4 regions of the Candidatus Merdisoma sp. HCP28S3_D10 genome follow, and region 1 is predicted to be linked to each of the others. Evidence: riboswitches for the same ligand, from Rfam matches in the RefSeq annotation. Region 1 holds a riboswitch; each other region holds the start of a gene.

Region 1 (5,353 bases):
AATCTGAAGCCTGTCCAGCAGATCGTAGACAGCTATCTCCTTTTCCAGACGGCCCTCTGTACTGGCGGGACGGCCGGTGTAAACCTGTGGGTCTATGTAAATACTACTCATAATAAAATCCTCCTTTAAAATCTTCAGATAAAAACACAGCGGCCGGAACCTCCAGCCGCCATTGACTTTGTAAAAAGCTATTTCTTCTCCCAGCGTCCGCTTGCGCCGCAGGGCAGCACCAGTCCGGATGCGGTTACGGGCAGCCCTACCTCCTGGGAATCGACAGTGCCGTTATATTTCTTCAGTTCCGTGGCAATCATGTAGGTCAGCACCGCCGGAGCCAGTCCGGTGGTATAGGAATTTACCAGGAAAAACAGCGGATCGTCGCTCAAAAGCTGGGCGCAGAGACGGATCAGCGGGTGAATGGCCTCTTCGATTTTCCAGATTTCCCCTTTGGGTCCTCTGCCGTAGGAAGGAGGATCCATGATAATGCCATCGTAATGGTTGCCGCGGCGGATTTCCCGCTCCACAAATTTTACACAGTCATCTACAATCCAGCGGATAGGAGCCTCGCCCAGTCCGGAGGAGCGGGCGTTTTCCTTTGCCCAGCCTACCATACCCTTGGAGGCGTCCACATGGGTGACGGAAGCTCCGGAGGCAGCGGCAGCCAGGGTAGCGCCACCGGTGTAGGCGAAGAGATTCAGTACTTTCACAGGGTGTCCGGCATTGCGGATTTTCTCGCCGAACCAGTCCCAGTTGGCAGCCTGCTCCGGGAACAGTCCCGTATGTTTGAAGCTGAAGGGCTTCAGGTTGAAGGTCAGGGTATTTTGTCCTTGACAGAGAGGATACTGAATGGTCCACTGCTCCGGCAGGTCGAAGAACTCCCATTCGCCGCCGCCCTTTTTGCTGCGGTGGTAATGGCCGTTCATACGCTTCCAGCCCGGGGCCTTCCGTTCGGTATCCCAGATAACCTGGGGATCCGGACGCACCAGCAGGTAGTTGCCCCAGCGTTCCAGCTTTTCTCCTCTCGAGGTATCCAGTATTTCATAATCAGTCCAGTTATTGGCGATCCACATGACAATCTCCTTTGTTCTTAAAAAATAATCGGAAAACACTGTCCACCACCATGAGGGACAGGGCAATCATTCCGGCCACAATCAGCGTTTGGGTAACGTGGTGGGAGGTCATTCCGTCGGAACGGATGACGGAGCGGGCAATCCGGAACATACCGGCGCCCGGCACCAGCGGCAAAATGCCGGGAATAACAAAAATGGTGACCGGAGTCTTTAAAATTCTTGCAAAAAACTGTCCGCAGAGGGAAATGAGACACCCGGACAGGAAAGTGGCCACAGCCATGGAAAACTGAAGGTCCATAAGAACCAGATATAGCCACCAGCCCACCGCGCCGGTGAAACCGGCCCAGATGATATATTTGCGCGGTACGTGCAGCAGAAAAGAAAAGGCCACAACGGAAAAAAACGCGCCTATAACCTGTATCAGCATAAAAGCCTTTCCTCCTTACTGAATGAAACGAAGTCCGATGACAATACCCATAGCTACAGAGGCGGCGACCACAAAGGCCTCCATCATCCGGGCGGAGCCGGAGATATAATCCCCGTGCAGGGTGTCAAATACCGCGTTGGTGATGGCCACACCGGGAACCAAGGGCATGATGGCCGCGATGATGATGGAATCCAGGTTCCCTATAATAGGAAGAAACTTCAGAAGTCCGCCTGCGAACAATGAGATTACCACAGCGCTTAGCAGGATTCCGAAGAAGGAGGGCAGCTTCATGCAGCTGCACAGATGCAGGCAGATGGCCATGAAAAATCCGGCCACACCCGCCACAAAGGCCTCCTGCCAGGTCCCGCCGTAGGTCAGTGCAAAGGCCGCGGCCACGCCTGCGTTGGCCAGCAGAAAGGCCTGGGAAGGGTGCGGTTCCTTTTTCAGCTTTTTTATCTGCCGGAAGGCTTCCTCCAGTTCCAGTTTCCCGCCGCAGAGACCTCTGGAAATACTGTTAATTTCGTCGATGATGCTCAGGTTTGTCCCCCGGCTCTGAATTCGGCGGGTCACCGTCATGGACTGGATGGACGGGTCGTCCAGAGTCACCAGAAAGCCGGTCACCATCACGAAAGCCTCGGCAGTCTTCAGTCCCGACAGGGAAAGCATCCGGTGCATGGTATCCTCCACCCGGTAGGTTTCGGCCCCATTGGCCAGCATGAGTTCGCCTGCCATGACGGCAGTGTCGAGTAAAAGTTTGTAATCCATTTGTCTGATTTCCTTATACCTGATTTTGTATTGAGATCAATCTATGGTTATTATACCTATGTAAGAGAAGCGGGTCAAGGAAAGTATGGACAGAAAGAGAAATAATTCCCGTTTTCGAAGGATTAGGCCGAATTATCGGCAGACAAAAAATGGAAAAATCTTGATAGATATAGAGGAATCAAGTAGAATAAACGAGCATAGTGTTGTCAGTCGCGTACAGCGGCTGATAAAGAATAGAGAATCATGTGGAAATCATGGACGGTACCGCCACTGTATACATAAAGAATGATCCTTAGATGAAAGTCCGCCATTGGGGTAAACCTGAGAAGGCGAGGAGAGTTCGCTGGGCTTCTTCCCTGAATATGTGAGTCAGGAGAACTGCTATGCAGCAACCTTAGCGAACGATCTATTTGCGAAGGCTTATTTCCCATGTAAAATCGGTCATGGATGCAAAAGCATCTATGGCTTTTTTTGTGTAATTAAGTCGCTTTTTTTATTGAAATGGAGGAAAACAGTGAAAAAGAACAGGCTCGTATCCAGACTTATCCAGATGTGCGTAGTGCTGATAGGCATTTCCTTTCTGACCTTTTTATTAACCTACCTTGCGCCGGGCGATCCGGCCACAGCCATGTATGATTCTCTGGGAATTACCCCGAGTCCGGAAATGCTGGAGCAGGCCAGGCAGTCCATGGGACTGGACAAACCCTTTTTACAGCAATATGTGGACTGGATAGGCGGTATTTTTCACGGAGATTTTGGAACCTCATTCAGTAAAAGCGCCCCGGTACTGGATCTGCTGATGAAAAGGCTGCCGGCAACGTTCCGGCTGGCCCTGTTTTCCCTGGGACTGATGTTAATTGTTTCGGTTCCCCTTGGAATCCTTTCGGCGGTCAGACAGGACGGGATAGCGGATTATATCGTTCGCTTTCTTTCTTTCCTGGGTATTTCGCTTCCGGGCTTCCTGATTGGCCTGATCTTATTATATGTCTTCGCTTTGAAGCTGGGACTGGTAAAGGTGGCGAGCAGCTCCGTCGGAATGGAACAGATGCTGCTGCCGGGGATTACGCTGGCCATTGCCATGGCCTCCAAATATTCCAGACAGGTGCGCACGGCGGTACTGGAGGAGATGCACCAGGATTATGTGACAGGCGCGAGAGCCCGGGGAATGAATCAGTGGGAAATACTGTTCCGCCAGGTTCTTCCCAACGCCATGCTTCCGCTGGTTACCATGCTGGGGCTTTCCTTTGGATCGCTTCTCGGAGGAACCTCAGTGGTGGAGATTATTTTCTCCTATCCGGGACTGGGTATCCTGGCGGTGGGAGCGGTAAAGGCGCGGGATTATCCGCTGATCCAGGGCTTCGTATTGTGGATAGCCCTAATCTATATGGTAGTAAATCTGCTGGTGGATATATCCTATCATTATATTGATCCGAGAACCAGGGAGGGGGAGAACGGATGAAAAAGAATACAAGATTTGCGGTGCTTTCCATTCTGGTTTTCCTTATTCTGGCAGTGGCGTTCCTGGCGGACAAAATTGTTCCTTACGATCCGTTGAGCGCGTCACTGAGCGACGCGTTCCAGGCGCCCGGAAAAGAACACTATTTTGGAACCGACGCGCTGGGACGGGACGTGTTCTCCCGGGTGATCTGCGGGGCGACCACCAGCGTATACAGCGTACTGATTCTGGTGGCGGTAATCCTGGTTGTGGGTACCTTTCTTGGAATCATAGCAGGGTATTTCGGCGGAGTGGCAGACGCGGTAATCATGAGAGTGGGCGATATGATGATCGCCTTCCCGGATCTGATTCTGGCCATGGCAATCGCGGGAATTCTTGGGCCAAGTCTGAAAAATTCCATGATTGCAATTGCGGCGGTAAGCTGGACCAGATACGCCAGGCTTTCCAGAAGCCTGGTGCTGAAGATACGGAACAGGACTTATATATCCGCGGCGGAAATCTCAGGATCCAGACACAGCAGAATCCTTATGAGATATATGCTGCCCAACGCGCTTCCTACGATGATCATTACGGCGGCGACGGATATCGGCACCATCATACTGTCGCTGGCAAGCCTGTCCTTCCTTGGCTTTGGAATCCAGCCCCCTACACCGGAATGGGGATATATGCTGAGCGAGGGAAGAACTTATATACTGAGCAGCCCGTGGCTGCTGTTTTGTCCGGGACTTGCGGTCTTTATTACGGTAGTCATCTTTAATCTCTGGGGTGACTGTATTAGAGATATGATAGATCCAAATGCAACAGAAAAACGAAGAAAGAAGAGGAGAAAGAGGACATGAATGGAAAAAAACTGATTGCCCTTGCCCTTAGCCTGTGCCTTGCGGGCAGTATCACAGCATGCGGCGGCAGCGCAGGAACAGAGCAGAAAGCAGCGTCAGACGGAGGAAGCGCGAAAACACAGCTAAATGTGGCGACAGAGTTGACTAGCGCAACCCTGGATCCGGCAGATGACTGGAACAGCCGGTTTGTGATGCGCTGGGGCGCGCTGGAAACGCTGACCCGTTTTGAGGACGACGGCACCGTGTCGCCGTGGCTGGCAGAAGACTGGTCTGTAGCGGACGATCAGCTGACCTGGACTATAAAGCTGAAAGAAAATGTAACCTTCTCCAATGGAGAACCGATGACGGCGACAAAGGTTCGGGAATCCCTGGAGAGATTATTTGATGTGACAGATCCCAATAAGGGCGGAAATGGAAACCCCTGGAATTATTTCACATATGACAGTATCAGCGCAGACGATGAAGCCTGGACTGTGACGATTGTAACAAGTGAGCCGACGGTAGACCTGCCGGGCTGCCTTGCGTATCCCTGGTATGGCATTATCGATGTGGCTGGCTCTGCGGATCGCGATATCGCTGCAGACGGACCGATTTGTACAGGACCCTACTGCTTTGTATCCAACGATCCGGAACATGATATCCAGCTGGTAAAAAATGACAATTACTGGGACGGTGAAGTACCCTTTGAGACGGTCAATGTCATGAAGCTCGGGGAGGCTTCTGCCCGCGCAATGGCCTTGCAGGACGTTCTGCCGACATGGGAATCAACATTGCGGCGTCTGACAGAGCGGTTCTGGAG
Region 2 (5,353 bases), on a different contig from region 1:
CAGTCAGAATCGTGGAAGCCGCGATGATAACCAACTTCATTTTCCGCGTATCCACGCCCAGCGTCTCCGCCACATCGTCGCCCAGAAGCAATACGTCCAGCTCCTTCGCGAATAGGAAAATGACCACGATTACCACAACGCCAACCACCACCACATATCTCAGCTTGCTCCAGGTGGCTCCGCTTAAGGATCCTACCATCCAATAGAGCGCCATCTTCGTCTTATCCGATCCCGTATTGATTCCGTATACCATCAGATTGGTAAAGGCTGAGAACAGGGCCGAAGTCGCGATACCCGCCAGAACCAACTGCGTCGAGGTAATCCGGCCATGAATGGAGGCGATACTTAAAGACAGACAGATGGAGACAGCCGCTCCCATGGTAGCGCCAAAGATAACGGAATACCCGCCCATGAAGCTGAACCAGCCAAGCAGGATGGCACAGACTGCTCCGGCGGAAGCGCCGGAAGAGATGCCAAGTACATAGGGATCCGCCAGGGGATTTTTCGTCAGCGCCTGCATCAGGACGCCGCACAGAGCCAGTCCCGCACCTACGATAAAGGCCATCAGCACGCGGGGGAACCGGATATTCCAGATGATATTTTCTGTCTTGCCCTCCCAGGCAATTCGAAAGATATCCTTCCCGGAGATTTTATTTACAAGAATTTTGCCAATATCGCCTGCTGAGACGTTCACTGCGCCGATGGTTACGGATATGGTCAATACCGCGGCAATCAGCAGCAATACCAGCAACAGAGTCACAAGGAAGCGGCCTTTGCCCGACTTTACTGTTCCTTTCATAGCTTTCTCCCCTGTCTTTTCCCCTGTTAGAATTTATCCGGATACAGCTGCTCTGCAATGGTCTTCACTGCGTTGGCGCTTCCTGCGCTTCCCTGCATATCGCTGCAGCATACGGAGTAGATTCTGCCTTCCTTTACGGCGCGCAGATCCTTGGTGAATTCATTGGTCTCCAGGAACTCCCGCTTCTCTGCTACATCGTCTCCGGTATACTCCAGAATCAGAATCACGTCCGGATCACGCTCTACCACTTCCTCCCAGGAGGGCTTTGCCCAGCCTGCTTCGATATCATCGAAGATGGAGATACCGCCGGCCTTCTTGATGATATCGCCCGGCATACCCTGGCAAGCGGTAAACGGTACATCCTCTCCGGAATCATAAGCAAATACTTTTACCGGATTCTCATAGGCCTCATCGCCCAGAGCGTCCTGCACCTCCTGCAGGGTATCCTTCATAGCCTGCACCTTCTCAGCTGCCAGATCCTGCACCTTGAAGATCTCGCCCAGAGTTTCATAGTCCTTATACAGATCCGCAAAGGTTGCGCTGTCTGTGCATACATACGGGAAATACATGGCGATACCATTCTCATCGCAGAAATCCTTGTTGAAATTCTTATCGGAAAATGTGGAATCCCAGCCCATCAGGAAATCGCAGCCGGTTGCCAGCAGCTCTTCCTTGGACAGATTTGTCAGACCCTCGCCCGGGTTCATCAGCTGGGGAACCTGATCGCGGGCCGGATACTCAGAAGCCGTACTCCAGCAGAAGCCCTTGGTATAGCCTACCATCCGATCCTGCAGTCCCAGATCAAAGAAAAAGTCTGCCATCTGGTCACCGGAAGCTACCACAGCGGAGGGCATTTTGGTGATGGTGTACTCTACGTTCTCGCCCAATCCGGAACGCTCCAGGTTCAGGGTAATGGTAACCGGCTCATAGGCGTCGTCTGCGTCTGCAGTCTCCTTTGCCTCGTCGGTGCTTTCGGCAGCCTCTGTGTTCTCCTCTGTTGTGGTATCCGCAGCCTTGGAACCGCAGCCAGCCAGCAGGCTCGCCGCGAGACAGGTACTTAAGAGTACGCTTACTACTTTCTTCTTCATGTTTCTTCTCCTTCGTTCTGTATAATAATTTGTCCATAAAAAAGCACCCTCTGATCTATTCAAATCAGAAGATGCACCCGTATTCGGCATCCGGACGCACTGCGCCCTCTATCTTTCGCAAATGTCATGGACCGTGACAGCAAAAGCAGAATAAGCAGGTCTTCTGACTTACGCCGGCCTTATTTGTCTTCCTTCTTCCCGTCCCGTACCATTTCCTGTACCTTGCGGACAGTGAAGGAAAACGGCCCTGAAACTTCGCGCTTACAGCGGCGGCACCGCACAGGATTTACACCTGTTTCCCTTTTCACCGGCTCAACATTTCTGTTAGCCGACACTCACTCCGTTAGATATATTACCTATTTTCTTTTTTCTTGTCAAGCATCAAATATTGTTAATCCATGCCAGTTCCTTCCACTTCTCCACAGTGCGATAAAACAAAAAAGCTCCTGGATAACCAGAAGCTTTTCAGCAGTCGATAGGGGAATCGAACCCCTGTTTTCGCCGTGAGAGGGCGACGTCTTAACCGCTTGACCAATCGACCATTTCCTATGTTTTTGTGCCGCACCCTTGCGACTTGTTTAGTATATAATAAGGCAACAGGAAATGCAAGTGTTTTTCTCAAAATTTTTAATTTCTTTATATTTCACGTATTTTTTATATTTTTCTGATAATTTATACATCTTTTTTCTCTTACTCCCTGACGCTTCCATCTTCCCCTATCGTAACGCCGCCGAAGCACAGTCCCTGCAGGTTTCCGTAGAAGGCTGCCCGCCCACTGCCGTCCATCAGTCCCATCTGGTTGGCCGTACTGACACAAGGAATCACCCTTACCTCTATGCCGTCGTCTGTAATGGTCAGCTCTGCCATCATGGTTTCGTAGGTCCGGTTCGCGAAAATAAAATTGCCCAGGCTATAAAAAATCGGTTTCCCCTGATAATATTCAATCCCCTGCAGCACATGGGGGTGCGCGCCGATCACAGCGTCTGCCCCGGCGTCGATATACTGGCGGGCCAAGGACTTCTGATACTCCTCCGGCTCTGTGTTCCGCTCGATTCCCCAATGGACATAGACCACCACATAGTCGAACTGCTGCTTCGCCGCCTGTATCTCCCCCAGAAGCTTCGTGGGATCATAGGTGGTAAAGAGACCGGAATTGCTCCAGGACGCCGTCCAGGAATGCTCCGGAATCACACGGGTGGCTCCGAGAAAGCCGATGGTCCATCCTCCTGCCTCGATGGTTTTCAAGGCGCTGGCCTCCTCCAGGTTCTGCCCCGCTCCCACATGGAGAATTCCTGCCTCGTCCAACGCTTCAAGGGTCTCCTTAAGCGGGCCCCGTCCGTAATCCAGCATATGGTTATTGGCCAGTGTTACCACGTCCACGCCCAGCTCCGGCAGCAGGGACACATACTTCGGATCTACCCGGAAGGTATACTCCTTATCCTCCACCGCTTCGCCTGTGGTGCCAAAGGGGAATTCCTGATTCAGCATAAAGATATCCGCGCTGCGGGTGACAGACAGAAGCTCTGGGGCGGCCGCGGCCGAAGCCCCGTTTTTATCATATTTTTCCTGCAATATGTCGGTCAGGAACAGGTCGCCTGCAAAAAGAAGCGTGACATTCTCTTTGGGTTCGGCTGTATCCTGGGGAGCGTTCGGGGCTTCTTCCTCTAAAAAAACATCCGGATTTTCGGCGTCCGGATTTTCCCCGGCGTTGTCTTTCTCTGCGGGCTGCACCACCTGAACCGTCGGAACCTCCACGGAAAGTTTGCCCTCTTCTTTCGCATCTGCCAGAGTTTCCCCACTTTTTCCGGGCACGGAAAAGCCTTCCGCCGCCCACAGCACGCCTCCTACCAGAAGCGCTGTAAAAACCGCCAGAATGCTGACTGAGATATATTTTAACAGTTCACTGAAAAAAGAGCCTTTTCGTCCCGCCATCATTTCCGTCCCTTCGCTGACGCCGTTTCTTTTTCTATCTGATGTCTATTTTACCTGTTTCCAATGAAAAAGGCAACAGTCCTCCGGGAGGAAGGGCTGCTGCCAATTCTTAATCTTTTATGATTCTTTCTGTTTCAGCGGAGTACTGTATCCAATATAGTGATTCTGATACAGGATCTGGAAAAACCTTGTAAGACGCGGAAGAAGCGGTTCCGCCTTTTCCCCATAGCGTTCTTTTACCAGAAAGCTGATATCATAGATGGTCCGCTGTCCATCCATCTGCTGCCATACAAAGCTGCCGTACTCGTCCAGGCTGATATAGCTTACTTTGGGCCGCTTGAAAAACTTCTGTGCCAGCCGGTTATAGAAGCCCTTATTCTGTACTTCTATCTCCACCTGCTTCTTTTCATTCAGCTTCCAGTTGTAGCCCGGCGCGCAGACCGGCACATAATCCAGATAATTTTTCTTTTTCTTCATTTATTTCTTCTTTCTACCAATGGTAACCTTGAACAGGGTCGCAGTCAGCAGCGCAAAGAATACCAGACCACCAATGTTGCTGTTGATCGTAGTACCGGATACGATGGTACCCAGGAAATCACCCAGGGAGCCGTCTGCCATCGGAATGATAGCGAAGACTGCCAACAGAATACCAATCAGACCCTCGCCTGCGATCAGACCGGAGCAATACAGCACGCCGTTGTCGATCATATCCTTCTTTGCCTTCTCGTCCATGCTCTTACGCTTCTCAAGGAAAAGACGAACCAGACCACCGATCATCATCGGGGTGCTCAGGTGAATCGGCAGATACAGACCTACCGCGAAGGGAAGTACCGGAATGCCAAGAACCTCAACAACAATACCGATGAACGCGCCTGCGAATACCAGGTTCCAGGGCAGGTTGCCGCCCATAACGCCTTCAACGATCATCTTCATCAGAGTTGCCTGCGGAGCCGGAAGCTCTGATGAACCGTAGCCCCATGCCGCGTTCAGCAGGTACAGAATACCGCCGATGGCAATGGCAGACGCGATAACACCAATCAGCTCACCAATCTGCTGACGCCAGGGTGTCGCTCCTACGATGTATCCGGTCTTCAGGTCCTGAGAAGTATCGCCTGCAATCGCTGCTGTGATACAGATTACGGAGCCAATCGCAATGGCTGCTGTCATACCAGCCTGTCCAACCTGACCGGTAGCCTTCAGAATCATAGCTGTTATAAGCAGGGTCGCAATGGTCATACCGGATACCGGGTTGTTGCTGCTTCCGATCAGACCTACCATACGGGAGGATACGGTTGCAAAGAAGAAACCGAAGATTACGATCAGGAACGCGCTGAACAGATTTACCGGTACAATCGGCACCAGCCAGATAATCAGTGCAAGCGCTACGATACCGATAACGATGAACTTCATGGAAAGATCCTTATCAGTACGCAGGTCGCTGCCGGTGCCGCTCTTGCCATAGCCCTTCATAGCGTCGCGGAAGGTGCGAACGATCAGCGGCAAGGATTTGATCAGGCTGATCACACCGCCTGCT
Region 3 (5,353 bases), on a different contig from region 1:
CCGCGTTCTCCCGAATCCGGTAAAACAGCTTGTCGATGGCTTTTCCGAAGCCCTTTTTCTCTGCTTCCTCCTCCATCCACTGCTTTACCTCCTGAAGCCTCGGTACCGCCTGCTGGAAAATCATCCAGCACATGAAATCCTCTTCGTATTCCTCCAGAATCTCTCCCGCCTGCTGGACTGCTTCCTTCTTCGCCCTGTTGTTAGCTTCCGCTAACTCCGTGAAGTCGTCCATATTATAGAAAAAGGTGTGGGGGAATTCCGCAATGCTTTCCTCGATATCCACCGGAACCGCCAGATCCACAAAGACTCTCGTCTTATCCGTCCGCAGACGCTCCTTCACCTTCGTTCCGGTCAGCGTATAATGGGGGCTGGCCGTGGCGCTGATAATGACGTCCATGTCGTCGATATAATCGTAGCGCTCCTTATAATCAATCACCGTATCGGACTCGCTCTTTCTGTGGGCGTCATGGGTCAGGGTCACATTGCGGAGGGTGCTGTAGATCCGCAGCCCCTTCAGACTGTACAGGTTCTTCAGCACGATACCGCCAATCTGTCCGGTACCGCCGATAACCATGACGTTTTTTCCCTCCAGGCTTCCGCCGAAGGCCTCCTCTGCCGCTTTTACCGCCAGGGTTGCCGTGGATACGGAGGTTTTGGACAGCTCCGTATCGGTCTTGATTCTTTTGGCACAGGTCACCGCATAGCGGAACAGGGTATTCAGGTATTTCCCGCTGTTGCCGGTCTCCTGGGCCAATCCATGGGCCTGCTTCACCTGGCCGAGGATCTGATCCTCCCCCACTACCATGGAATCCAGTCCCGCGGTCACGGAAAGCAGATGATGAACCGCCTTCCGATCCTGATAAAAGCGCAGATAATCCGATACGTCCTCCTTTAAGGCTACTGCCCCGGACTCCCGGAGAATCAGCTCCTGCAGCCTGGTAAATACATTTTTCTTTTTATCCTGGGCCGCGTCAAAATAAGTGTAGATCTCCGTCCGGTTGCAGGTAGCGATAATAACGCTCTCTGCCGCTCCGCCTTCCTCCCGGAGAATTCTTCCAAGCTCTGCCTGCTTCTCTTTCGTAAAAGCGAACAGCTCCCGGACCTCCAGCGGCGCCGTCTTATGGCTGATGCTGATAAGCCGGATACTCATGACTCTCTGACTCCCTTCCGGAATTCGTGGGTAAAGGTCTTATCATAAAGCTTGGACAGCTCGTAGTCGTCTCCCAGAAAATCGCCTACCACCGTCAGGGCAGTCTTGGTAATGCCTGCTTCCTTTACCTTCTGGGCGATATCCAGAAGGGTTCCTCGTACGATTTTCTGCTCCGGCCAGCTTGCCTTATATACCACAGCTACCGGTGTGTCCGGTCGGTATTCCTTCCGAAGCGTAGCGGACAGCTCGTCCATCATACCGATACTCAGAAAAATGATCATGGTGGCGTGGTGCTTTGCCAGATCTGCAAGCTTCTCGCCCTCCGGCATGGGAGTTCTTCCCTCCATCCGGGTCAGGATCACCGTCTGGCTCACGCCCGGCAGGGTATACTCCTTCTTCAGGGCCGCCGCGGTTGCCAGGAAGGAGCTGACGCCCGGAATGACTTCATACTCGATCCCCATGCGAGAAAGGGCGTCCATCTGCTCCCGGTGCGCCCCGAAGATTGCCGGATCACCCGTATGTACCCGGACTACCTTCAGACCCTTGTCCTCGCCTTCCTTCATAACAGACAGTACCTCTTCCAGAGTCATGGTGGCGCTGTTATAAATCTGCGCGCCCTCCTTCGCGTCTGCCAGCACCTGGGGGTTCACCAGGGAGCCTGCGTAAATGATAATATCCGCGCTGTCGATGAGTTTCTTTCCCTTGATTGTCAAAAGCTCCGGATCGCCCGGGCCTGCACCGATAAATGATACCATAGCTCTACCTCTTCTCTCTCTTGATAATTACGGTTGTAAAGTAACTGTAGCTTCTCTCCGGATCCATCGGTCCGATATATTCGTCTTTCATGCCTACGCAGCTGATCACGGTAGCGCACGCTCTGCTGCGTCCATGCTTTTCCATCAGCTCCAGAAGCTTCGGAATACTGCCTCCGGCCTTCATAACCACCACGTTGTCGTAATGGGCGATGGCGTCCTCCACCTCCTGTCCGGAACGAACAGAGGGCACGATGACCAGGGATTCATTTCCCTCCATCAGGGGCAGCTTTGCCGCAGCTGCTCCGCTGCAGAAGGAGGGGATACCCGGAATGATCTCCGTTTCAAAGCCATGCTCCGCCACATACTGATTGACATATATATAGGTGCTGTATACAGACACATCGCCCAGGGTGATCATAGCGATATTCTTTCCCTTGGAAAGCTCTGCCGTCATCTGCTCGCCTACGGCTGCCCGGCATTTCTTCCGCTCCTCTGTGTCCTTCGCCATCCGGAATACCACTTCCAGGAGCTCTTTCTTCTCCAGATCCACCACCGGACGGATAATCTCCAGCGCGGTGCTCAGTTCGCCGGACTCCTTTACGGGAACGGCGATCACATCTGCCCCGTCCAGAATCCGCTTCGCCTTCAGTGTCAGAAGCTCCGGATCGCCCGGGCCCACACCGATACCATATAATTTTCCACTCATTTATCTTTCCTCCTGCTCCTGGGCGGCACGGGCGCGGTTCATGGCGTCCTCCGTCAGGTCTTTTATGATTTCGCTTGCGATTAAAAGTCCGGCTACGGACGGTACATACGCAGTAGAGCCGGGAACCGATCGCCGCTGCGGGCATTCCCCGCTTACTTCCCCGTTCTCAATGGGGCACACCGACTTCTCTCTGGAATAAAGCACCTTCAACTTCGGAATCCCCCGTTTCTTCAGCTCCCGCCGCATCACTCTCGCCAGCGGGCACACGCTGGTCTGGTAAATATCCGCCACCTCAAACAGGAAAGGGTTCAGCTTGTTGCCTGCGCCCATACTGCTGATAAGGGGTACACCAGCCTTTTCACATTCCTCCACCAGAGAAATCTTCGCAGTGACCGTGTCAATGGCGTCCACCACATAGGTATAGCTGGCAAAATCAAACTGTTCCTTATTCTCCGGAAGGAAGAAGCACCGGTGCGTCTCCACCTGAGCATCCGGATTGATATCCAGAATCCGCTCCTTCATCACGTCGGTTTTGTACTGTCCTACGGTTTTCCGGGTAGCGATAATCTGACGGTTCAGGTTCGTCAGACATACCTTATCGTCGTCAATCAGATCGAAAGCCCCTACGCCGCTCCGGACCAGGGCCTCCACCACATAACCGCCCACGCCGCCGATACCAAAGACGGCTATCCGGGCTTCCTTAAGAAGCTCCATGGCTTCCTTTCCCAGTAATAATTCAGTTCTTGAAAACTGGTTTAACATCTTTTTCTCCTCATGCATCTGTAAATTAAAAAAGAGATCTGTATCGACAGATCTCTCCTTATCATCGGCAGGGGATTTTCTCTTATCCCGCCGCCAAATATATCCGGAACCACTTTCCACGGAAGCCTGTCCATTGCCGCAAAGATCAGGTAGCCTGGCTTTGCAGACAAGCTGCTTACAGTGACCGGATCGCTCAGGCCTTTCACCTGATTCCCCTGTTTTATGCTCAAGGCATACTCTCTGCGTTTTTCGTCTTAGTCAGTTTAGCATACAGACAGACTTTCGTCAATAAAATATACCCCCCTGGGTTTCCCATTTCAACCCAGCAGTGCTTTTTCTACCTTCTCAAAGCCGACACGCTCGATGGTTTCCGCGAAGCGCTCTCCCGGTTGTCCCTGATCCCGGAAGAACAGAATCGCCCGTTCGATCACGTCCAGAGCCTCGTCCTTGGAGGTAAAGATCTTACTAAGAGCCCGACCATGGGAAATCTTCTTTCCCCAGCGGCCTCCGATATAGATCTTGAATCCATAGGTGCTTTCCTTCATGGCGTCAAAGTGACATTTGCCGCGGCAGCGTCCGCAATGGATACAAAGCTCCGGATCGATCTGGAGCTTCTTGTCCACAACCTTGGCAGCGCCCATAGGACAGACTGCCTCCACGGCACACTTTTTACAGCCCTTGCAGGCTTCCTTATCAAAATTCGGAATGCTCTGGCCGATGATTCCCACATCGTTCAGGTTGGGCTTCACGCAGTTATTGGGGCAGCCGCCTACCGCGATTTTGAATTTATGGGGCAGTTTTACATCGTGATAGCCCTTATAGAAGCGCTCATGGATTTCCTCCGAAATGGCAAAGGAATCCAGCAGGCCATACTGGCAGGTGCTTCCCTTACAGGATACGATAGGGCGCACCTTCGGACCGGTTCCGCCGGTCTCCAGGCCTTCCTTTGCGATATACTCCTGAAACGCCCCGATCTTTTCGTAGGGGATTCCCTGTACCTCCACGGTCAGACGGGTGGTAAAGGTCAGGTTGCCATTTCCGAACTGCTCTGCCGCCTCTGCCAGGCATCGCTGCTGGGCCGCCGTTATTTTTCCGTTTACGGTGAGGACACGGGCAGAAAAGCTGTCTGTACCTCTGTTATTTAAAAATCCAAGTCCCTTCAGACGCTTTTCCTCGTCTGCGTCAATGGTTAATGCTGCCATATTTTTCTCCTCCATATTTCGTAATTTTTCTCAGTTGTAATTATTATAACACATGCGCGGCAGATTGGAAATACGATTTATCTAAGCTTCAGCAATTCTTCTGCCGTCTTATCCGGGTATTTCACAACCAAATCATACAGTGGATGGATGACCCCTATGTCTTCTTCCAATTCATCCGCGATCTGGGCCAGCGATTTCCCCTTTGCACACTTCTTTTGAATCATAGAAAGCATATTTTCCACACGGCCTAATTCCCGACCTTCTGCACGGCCTTCCACCAAGCCTAACTCCCGGCCCTCTGCACGGCCCTCTGCACGGCCTTCTGCTCTCTGATATTCCCGTTCTTCCTGTTCGTCATACTCTGTCAGTATCATCCTGCACACCTCCGTTCCATGTTTTGTCAGGATATCTTCCAGTATTCCCCTGTCAATGCACCGCTTGATGCTAATCTCCGTTGCCTCTTCCAGGGACCAGCCTTCATCCATCTTCCAGCGAATCTGCGCGATGAACTCCGCATAGTCTGATAATCTACGGCATTTTCGCATCATGTCATTATTCCGGCCCGCATTGATATTCAATACGGTCGCTTTACACTCCAGACAAGGTTCTCCTTCTTCCCGATCCGGTTTTAAAAAACAGTCAGAAAGCTTCATTTCCACTCGATCCGGCATATTTGCTGTTCCGTTATAAAAAACCACATACTTGGGGAATGGAACCATCACTGGCTTTTTCTCGTCTGTAAGCTTAATGTTTTGCCTTTTCAAGTACCGCTGATATA
Region 4 (5,353 bases), on a different contig from region 1:
CGTCACTGCCGAACAGATATAGCCGATCATGACACCGCTGACGATCAGCATGGACATCTGATCCAGTACCCGGGACATGAGAATCACAAAGCCCATACAGATCATGGAGCCCACAAAGGCCGCACCAATCATCACCCAGGAGCTTACACGCAGGGCATTTCCCAGGGACGCCACCATCACCAGGGCCACCACCAGCTTGGCACCGGAGGAGATACCCAGGGTAAAGGGGCCTGCGATGGGGTTGTGGAAGAAGGTCTGCAACAGATACCCTGACAGGGCCAGTCCGCCGCCCAGAATACCTGCCGCAGCCGCCCTGGGGAAACGGATTCCCATAACGATATCCGTATAGGTATCACTGCTTCCGTTTTTTCCCAGAATCCGTGGAATCTCCTGAAGGGGAATCGTTACGGTTCCGATACAGATGCTTAAGACCAGAAATACCAGCACCAGCAAGGCCAATATGAAAAAGGCCGCCCCGTATCGTCCTCTGTTTCCGGCATTGCTGCCGCCTGTCACCCGGTTCATGTCTATCTTCTTCCTCCTGTCTCTTCTCTCATGCTCAGTTTAGCTTATACAGGTATGTCAGATCCCCATCGTCCCCCGTCAGCATCCGGTGGATATCGGAGATAATCGTTCCCAGCTCCATGGTAGACTGGTACAGATTCTTCGTCGTACAGTACACATGATCCTCCTGCACTGCCCGGAATTTCTGAAGCAGCGGGCTCTTCGCCAGCAGATCCTCCATGGAGGACAGCTCTCCTTCGATGGTACTGTTGTAAATGATATAATCCGCGTCCTTTGCTCCTGCGTAGAATTCCTCCATCTGCATGGACATCGTCGAGGTCGCGTCCTCTTCGCTTCCCAGATTCTGGAAGATATAGCTTCCCCCTGCCAGCTCAATCATCTTCGGCAGATAATCCGCTGATTTCCGCACATTTGCCTCGCCGGTACTGGTAATATAGAAAAAGGCCACGGTCTTGCCGGTAGCTTTCTCACCGCTGATTGCTTTAAAAGCGTCGGCTTCTCTGGCAAAGGCCGCCTCCGCTTCTTCCTCATGCCCGGTCAGAAGTCCGTAAAGCTTCACCCACTCGGTCCGGCCCAGCGGCTCCGGCTCGTAGCTGGAATGATCCACCAGAACCGGGATCCCGAATTTCTCAAGCTGCTCCTTTACCTCCGGCGTATGGGAAATCATGGTATTCTCAATGGCCAGCCCGCAGTGTTCTGCCAGGATCTGCTCATAATCCGGCGCGGAATATTTGCCTGCGTAGAGAATGCTGCCATTTTCCATGGCGTTCTTCGCTTCCTCGATATACCAGCCCTCCGCCTTCGTTCCGCTAAAGCGGACGCTGTCCAGGGCGTCCAGGGATACGAACATATCCATGGCTGCCGTGGCTACCAGATATATATTCTGAATGGGCTGTCTCAGAACCGTGATATCCGAATCCAGATCCTCCGGCGCTTCTTTTCCTTCCGGAACCACCAGAAAGCGTCCGTCATCCGCAATCGTCACCAGCTCATAACCGCCCTCGTAATTGTCTACGGTAAATTTCTGCGCGTACTCCAGCTTCATGCTGTCCGTCCAGGTCAGCTCTTTACTGATTTCTGTGTCGCGCTTTTTCTCTGCTCCGCCGCCACCCGCTGATCCGCAGGCCGCTGTCAGGCACAAGGCCAGACACAGCAGCAGCGCCGTCCATTTCTTTTTCATGCCTTTGTATTCCTCTTTTTCTGAATCACGGTTGCCGCAATCCCTGCCGCTACCGCCACAAGAATGATTCCCGCCGCAGCCATACCTGCGCTCTGATTTCCGTTACCGCTTCCTTTGCCGGTCTGAATAGAATCCGACGCAAAGGTCAGGGTATACTCCACCTCGTGGGGCGTACTCATGGCTGTGGTATCGCCGATTACGGGGATCTCCTCGTCAAATACCTCCACCGGAATTTCAAAAACAGAGTGTTCCTCTCTGCTTACCGGAAGATATTTTTCTCCGTCCACCACCATATAATCATAATGATTGCTGCTCCAGGTAATCTCTGCCATCGCCTGTCCGTCCTCTACGGACAGTTCCGTAGGGCTTTCTATGGTTGCCCTTCCGCTTCCGCCCTCCAGGCTTACCTCTACGGTGTAGCTGCCGTCCTCAAGCTGTAATTCTCCAAGTGTCATCCTGCTCATCCTCTTTCTATGGAACAAGGGGGCTGCCGCAAAACGTTCTGCACATTCTACAACAGCCCCTGCATGTTATTGTTCGCTTTTTCTAAAACCTAGTCCTGAAGAAGCTCCGGATTGGATACGCTGACCTTATGGTCATACCATACGCCCTTGGTTCCGATCAGCGCCAGGTCAAATTCCTCGTCCAGTGCGGGAACCGGTACGTCGAAGGCATTGGCCTCCTCCGGTTCTGTACCATCGCCGAAATCTACGGTCTCTACGGTCGGCTGCAGAAGCTCTGCGCCGTCCTTCTGGGCATCCTCTGCCAGACCTTCATACAGATTCACAATGTTCTTGGAAGGCATAACCACATGAATGGTCATCTGTCCGTCCTTTACGGTCAGCGTTCCCTTTCCCTCGTAAAATTCATTTACATGGAACATACTGCTGTCTGTATTGAAATCTGCGGTGTAAACGCCGTCCTCCAGTGTCACAGCTGCAGCTTCTTCTGAATCAGCCTTTTCCGGCTCCGCCGTTTCTTCTGTCTTTGCAGTTTCCTCATCGGAGCTTTCCGCCTCTGTGGTAGTCTCTGCAGCCGGCGTCTCAGCCTTGCTGCCGCATCCCATCAGCAGTGCGCAGCTTATAACTGCCATTCCCATTAACGCGATGATTTTCTTCTTCATTTCTTTTCTTGTCCTTTATCCTTACTTATTTCATAGCCTCTGCGGTATGAGCAACATAGAGATTCTGGATTGCCTCGATCTCGCCCAGACCTGCGATCTGGCAGTCTACGCTCTCGAACTTGCCGGATGCGTTGAACATACTCTTCCAGGAATCGTCATCGTCGCCTGCCATGTCGTTGTTTGCATGGTCGCCGGCAACTACCATCAGCGGACGAAGTACAACCTTGGTGTAACCAGCCTCTGCAACTGCGTTAATCACATTCTCGCATGCAGTCTCTTCCGGCTCGCCCTCTACGGTTCCGATAAATACGTTCTCATATCCCAGATCCTTCATCTGTGCCTGCATCTGGCTGTAGGACACCTTTGCGTTATGGGAGGTACCATGACCCATAAATACGAATGCCACGCCATCTTCCTTTGCTGCATCCAGAGTATCAAAACCAGCCGTCTTTACAGCCTCAGCAGTAATAGCCTCGGCAACAGCCTTCTTGTCTGCGTTGATTGCGGAAGCGTCTGCTCCAACCTCGCCCAGAAGCGGCTCAGCTACCTTTACAGACTCAAATTTATCTTTGTATGCGTCTACCGCCTCCATCAGCTCGTCGTACTCAGCGCCGTGCATCAGATGGGTCGGCTGTACTACCAGGTTCTTTACGCCGTTGGCAACTGCGCGATCCAGAGCCTGATCCATGTTGTCAATTGCCTCGCCGTCGCGGGCCTGGATATGATTGATGATGATCTGTGCGGTAAAGGCACGTCTTACGGACCAGTCCGGATTTGCCTCTGCCAGAGCGTCCTCGATACCCTTGATATCAGCTACACGGCTGTCATTGAAGGAAGTACCAAAACTTACTACCAGCAGCTCGTTCTCGCCGATCTCGTCCTGGTTTCTCGGATCATCCTTGGAAGCGTCTCCGGTGTCGCGTCCGAAGTAATCCGGATCAGCGTTCTCGCCCTCTACCAGCTCCTTCTGAGCGTCTGTCAGAGCGTCCCATGCTTCCTTGGCTGCCTTACAGTCAGCGTCTGTGGTCTCTGTTCTCTCCTGAACATAGATCTTATCAATCAGGGCTGCTACGTTGTCAGCTGCCTCCTGATCTGCGTCCGCGTCGTCTGCAGTCTCCTCTGCAGCTTCTGTGGTCTCTTCCGTAGTAGTAGTGTCTGCAGCCGGCGTCTCAGCCTTGCTGCCGCAGCCTGCCAGCATGGATGCTGTCAGAGTGGTTACGCATAAGAGTGTTACAAGTTTCTTTTTCATCTTTCTTTTCCTCCCCGAAGGTAATTTTGGATTTCTGAATTAAACAGGAAAATCGGGGATAAAAAAATCCGACGATCGAATGGATCGTCGGATCTCAGTTGTTCCTGATTTCTATTTCTTCATTCGGTACAATCAATCTTCGTGATCCGGAATAAAATTTATTCCCCGCACCACAGTCTGGCAGGTCTCCTGGCTTACAGTACTATCGCGTCTTGCCGTCTTCCCGATGACTCAGTGACGTAATGGCAATCCACTCCTGCTTACAGTGACGAGATCGCGCAGGATTCTCACCTGCTTCCCTATTCTCCGTTTTTTGAAACGGCACCAGCTGCTTCCTATTTAATTTTCACAACCTACACCTGTAGTATAACAGGCTTTTTAAAATAATCAACTGTTTTCCGCGATTATTTTCCACGTTTTTTCATAAGGAACAGATATCCCAGCAGCAGCACGATACCCACCGGCAGGGAAATCACCGCAGACTGGGTAAATCCGGCCACGATGTAGGTGATAAAGGAAATCATCGCCACACTCACCGCGTAGGGTAACTGGGTCGATACGTGGTTCACATGATTACACTGGGCTCCCGCGGACGCCATAATGGTCGTATCGGAAATCGGGGAGCAGTGGTCGCCGCAGACAGCGCCCGCCATGCAGGCAGAGATGGCCACGGTCATCAACGCCGGATGGGTGGTCTGGAACGCGTCTACCACAATCGGAATCAGGATACCAAAGGTTCCCCAGGAGGTTCCGGTGGCAAAAGCCAGGAAGCATCCAACCAAGAAAATAATAGCCGGAAGCAGAGCAACCATACCCTGAGAACTGCTCTTAATCAGATTAGCCACGAACTCCGCGGCGCCCAGGCTGTCTGTCATGGCCTTCAGGGTCCAGGCGAAGGTCAGAATCATGATGGCCGGAACCATGGCCTTGAAGCCCTCGGGAATGCAGTTCATGCACTCCTTGAAGCCCAGGATCTTACGGCTCACATACAGCAGAATCGTGATGACCAGGGCGAAAGCACTTCCGATGGCCAGACCGATGGACGCGTCGCTGTTGGAGAAGGCGGTCACGAAGTCCGCGCCGTCAAAGAAGCCGCCGGTGTAAATCATGCCGATAACACAGCAGATGATCAGGGAAAGAATCGGAATCAGCAAATCCTTTACGGAACCATTTCCCACGTTATCCAGGCCTTCTGCGTTGCCGTAAGGTCTATCCGGCGTAGTAAACAGGTCGCCCTTCTTTGCGTTGTCCTCATGGACCTTCATAGAACCGAAAT

Evidence for each region. Region 1 has a riboswitch for cobalamin ahead of nikB (nickel ABC transporter permease). Riboswitches for the same ligand answer to the same signal wherever they lie in the genome.
Region 2: another riboswitch for cobalamin. It lies ahead of ACTNCH_RS05405 (ABC transporter substrate-binding protein); the one in region 1 lies ahead of nikB (nickel ABC transporter permease).
Region 3: another riboswitch for cobalamin. It lies ahead of ACTNCH_RS01105 (tRNA threonylcarbamoyladenosine dehydratase); the one in region 1 lies ahead of nikB (nickel ABC transporter permease).
Region 4: another riboswitch for cobalamin. It lies ahead of ACTNCH_RS02760 (sirohydrochlorin cobaltochelatase); the one in region 1 lies ahead of nikB (nickel ABC transporter permease).

The regions. Positions count from the first base shown of each region.
Region 1 covers NZ_JBQHTG010000003.1:258,023-263,375, forward strand. Annotated here, with positions in the region: gene ACTNCH_RS09540 (prolyl-tRNA synthetase associated domain-containing protein) at 1-111, opposite strand, end outside; gene ACTNCH_RS09545 (class I SAM-dependent methyltransferase) at 189-1,067, opposite strand; gene ACTNCH_RS09550 (threonine/serine exporter family protein) at 1,051-1,494, opposite strand; gene ACTNCH_RS09555 (threonine/serine exporter family protein) at 1,510-2,259, opposite strand; cobalamin riboswitch at 2,446-2,659, shown strand; gene nikB (nickel ABC transporter permease) at 2,774-3,718, shown strand; gene nikC (nickel transporter permease) at 3,715-4,554, shown strand; gene ACTNCH_RS09570 (ABC transporter substrate-binding protein) at 4,551-5,353, shown strand, end outside; gene ACTNCH_RS09575 (ABC transporter substrate-binding protein) at 5,348-5,353, shown strand, end outside.
Region 2 covers NZ_JBQHTG010000002.1:64,927-70,279, reverse strand. Annotated here, with positions in the region: gene ACTNCH_RS05410 (FecCD family ABC transporter permease) at 1-799, opposite strand, end outside; gene ACTNCH_RS05405 (ABC transporter substrate-binding protein) at 826-1,887, opposite strand; cobalamin riboswitch at 2,024-2,241, opposite strand; tRNA gene ACTNCH_RS05400 (tRNA-Glu) at 2,357-2,428, opposite strand; gene ACTNCH_RS05395 (CapA family protein) at 2,578-3,819, opposite strand; gene ACTNCH_RS05390 (PqqD family protein) at 3,937-4,296, opposite strand; gene ACTNCH_RS05385 (OPT family oligopeptide transporter) at 4,297-5,353, opposite strand, start outside.
Region 3 covers NZ_JBQHTG010000001.1:252,492-257,844, forward strand. Annotated here, with positions in the region: gene hemA (glutamyl-tRNA reductase) at 1-1,150, opposite strand, end outside; gene cobM (precorrin-4 C(11)-methyltransferase) at 1,147-1,905, opposite strand; gene cobI (precorrin-2 C(20)-methyltransferase) at 1,910-2,611, opposite strand; gene ACTNCH_RS01105 (tRNA threonylcarbamoyladenosine dehydratase) at 2,612-3,373, opposite strand; cobalamin riboswitch at 3,501-3,629, opposite strand; gene ACTNCH_RS01110 (4Fe-4S binding protein) at 3,691-4,575, opposite strand; gene ACTNCH_RS01115 (hypothetical protein) at 4,653-5,297, opposite strand.
Region 4 covers NZ_JBQHTG010000001.1:596,270-601,622, forward strand. Annotated here, with positions in the region: gene ACTNCH_RS02740 (FecCD family ABC transporter permease) at 1-525, opposite strand, end outside; gene ACTNCH_RS02745 (ABC transporter substrate-binding protein) at 560-1,705, opposite strand; gene ACTNCH_RS02750 (hypothetical protein) at 1,702-2,160, opposite strand; gene ACTNCH_RS02755 (hypothetical protein) at 2,259-2,828, opposite strand; gene ACTNCH_RS02760 (sirohydrochlorin cobaltochelatase) at 2,854-4,077, opposite strand; cobalamin riboswitch at 4,240-4,421, opposite strand; gene ACTNCH_RS02765 (Na+/H+ antiporter NhaC family protein) at 4,482-5,353, opposite strand, start outside.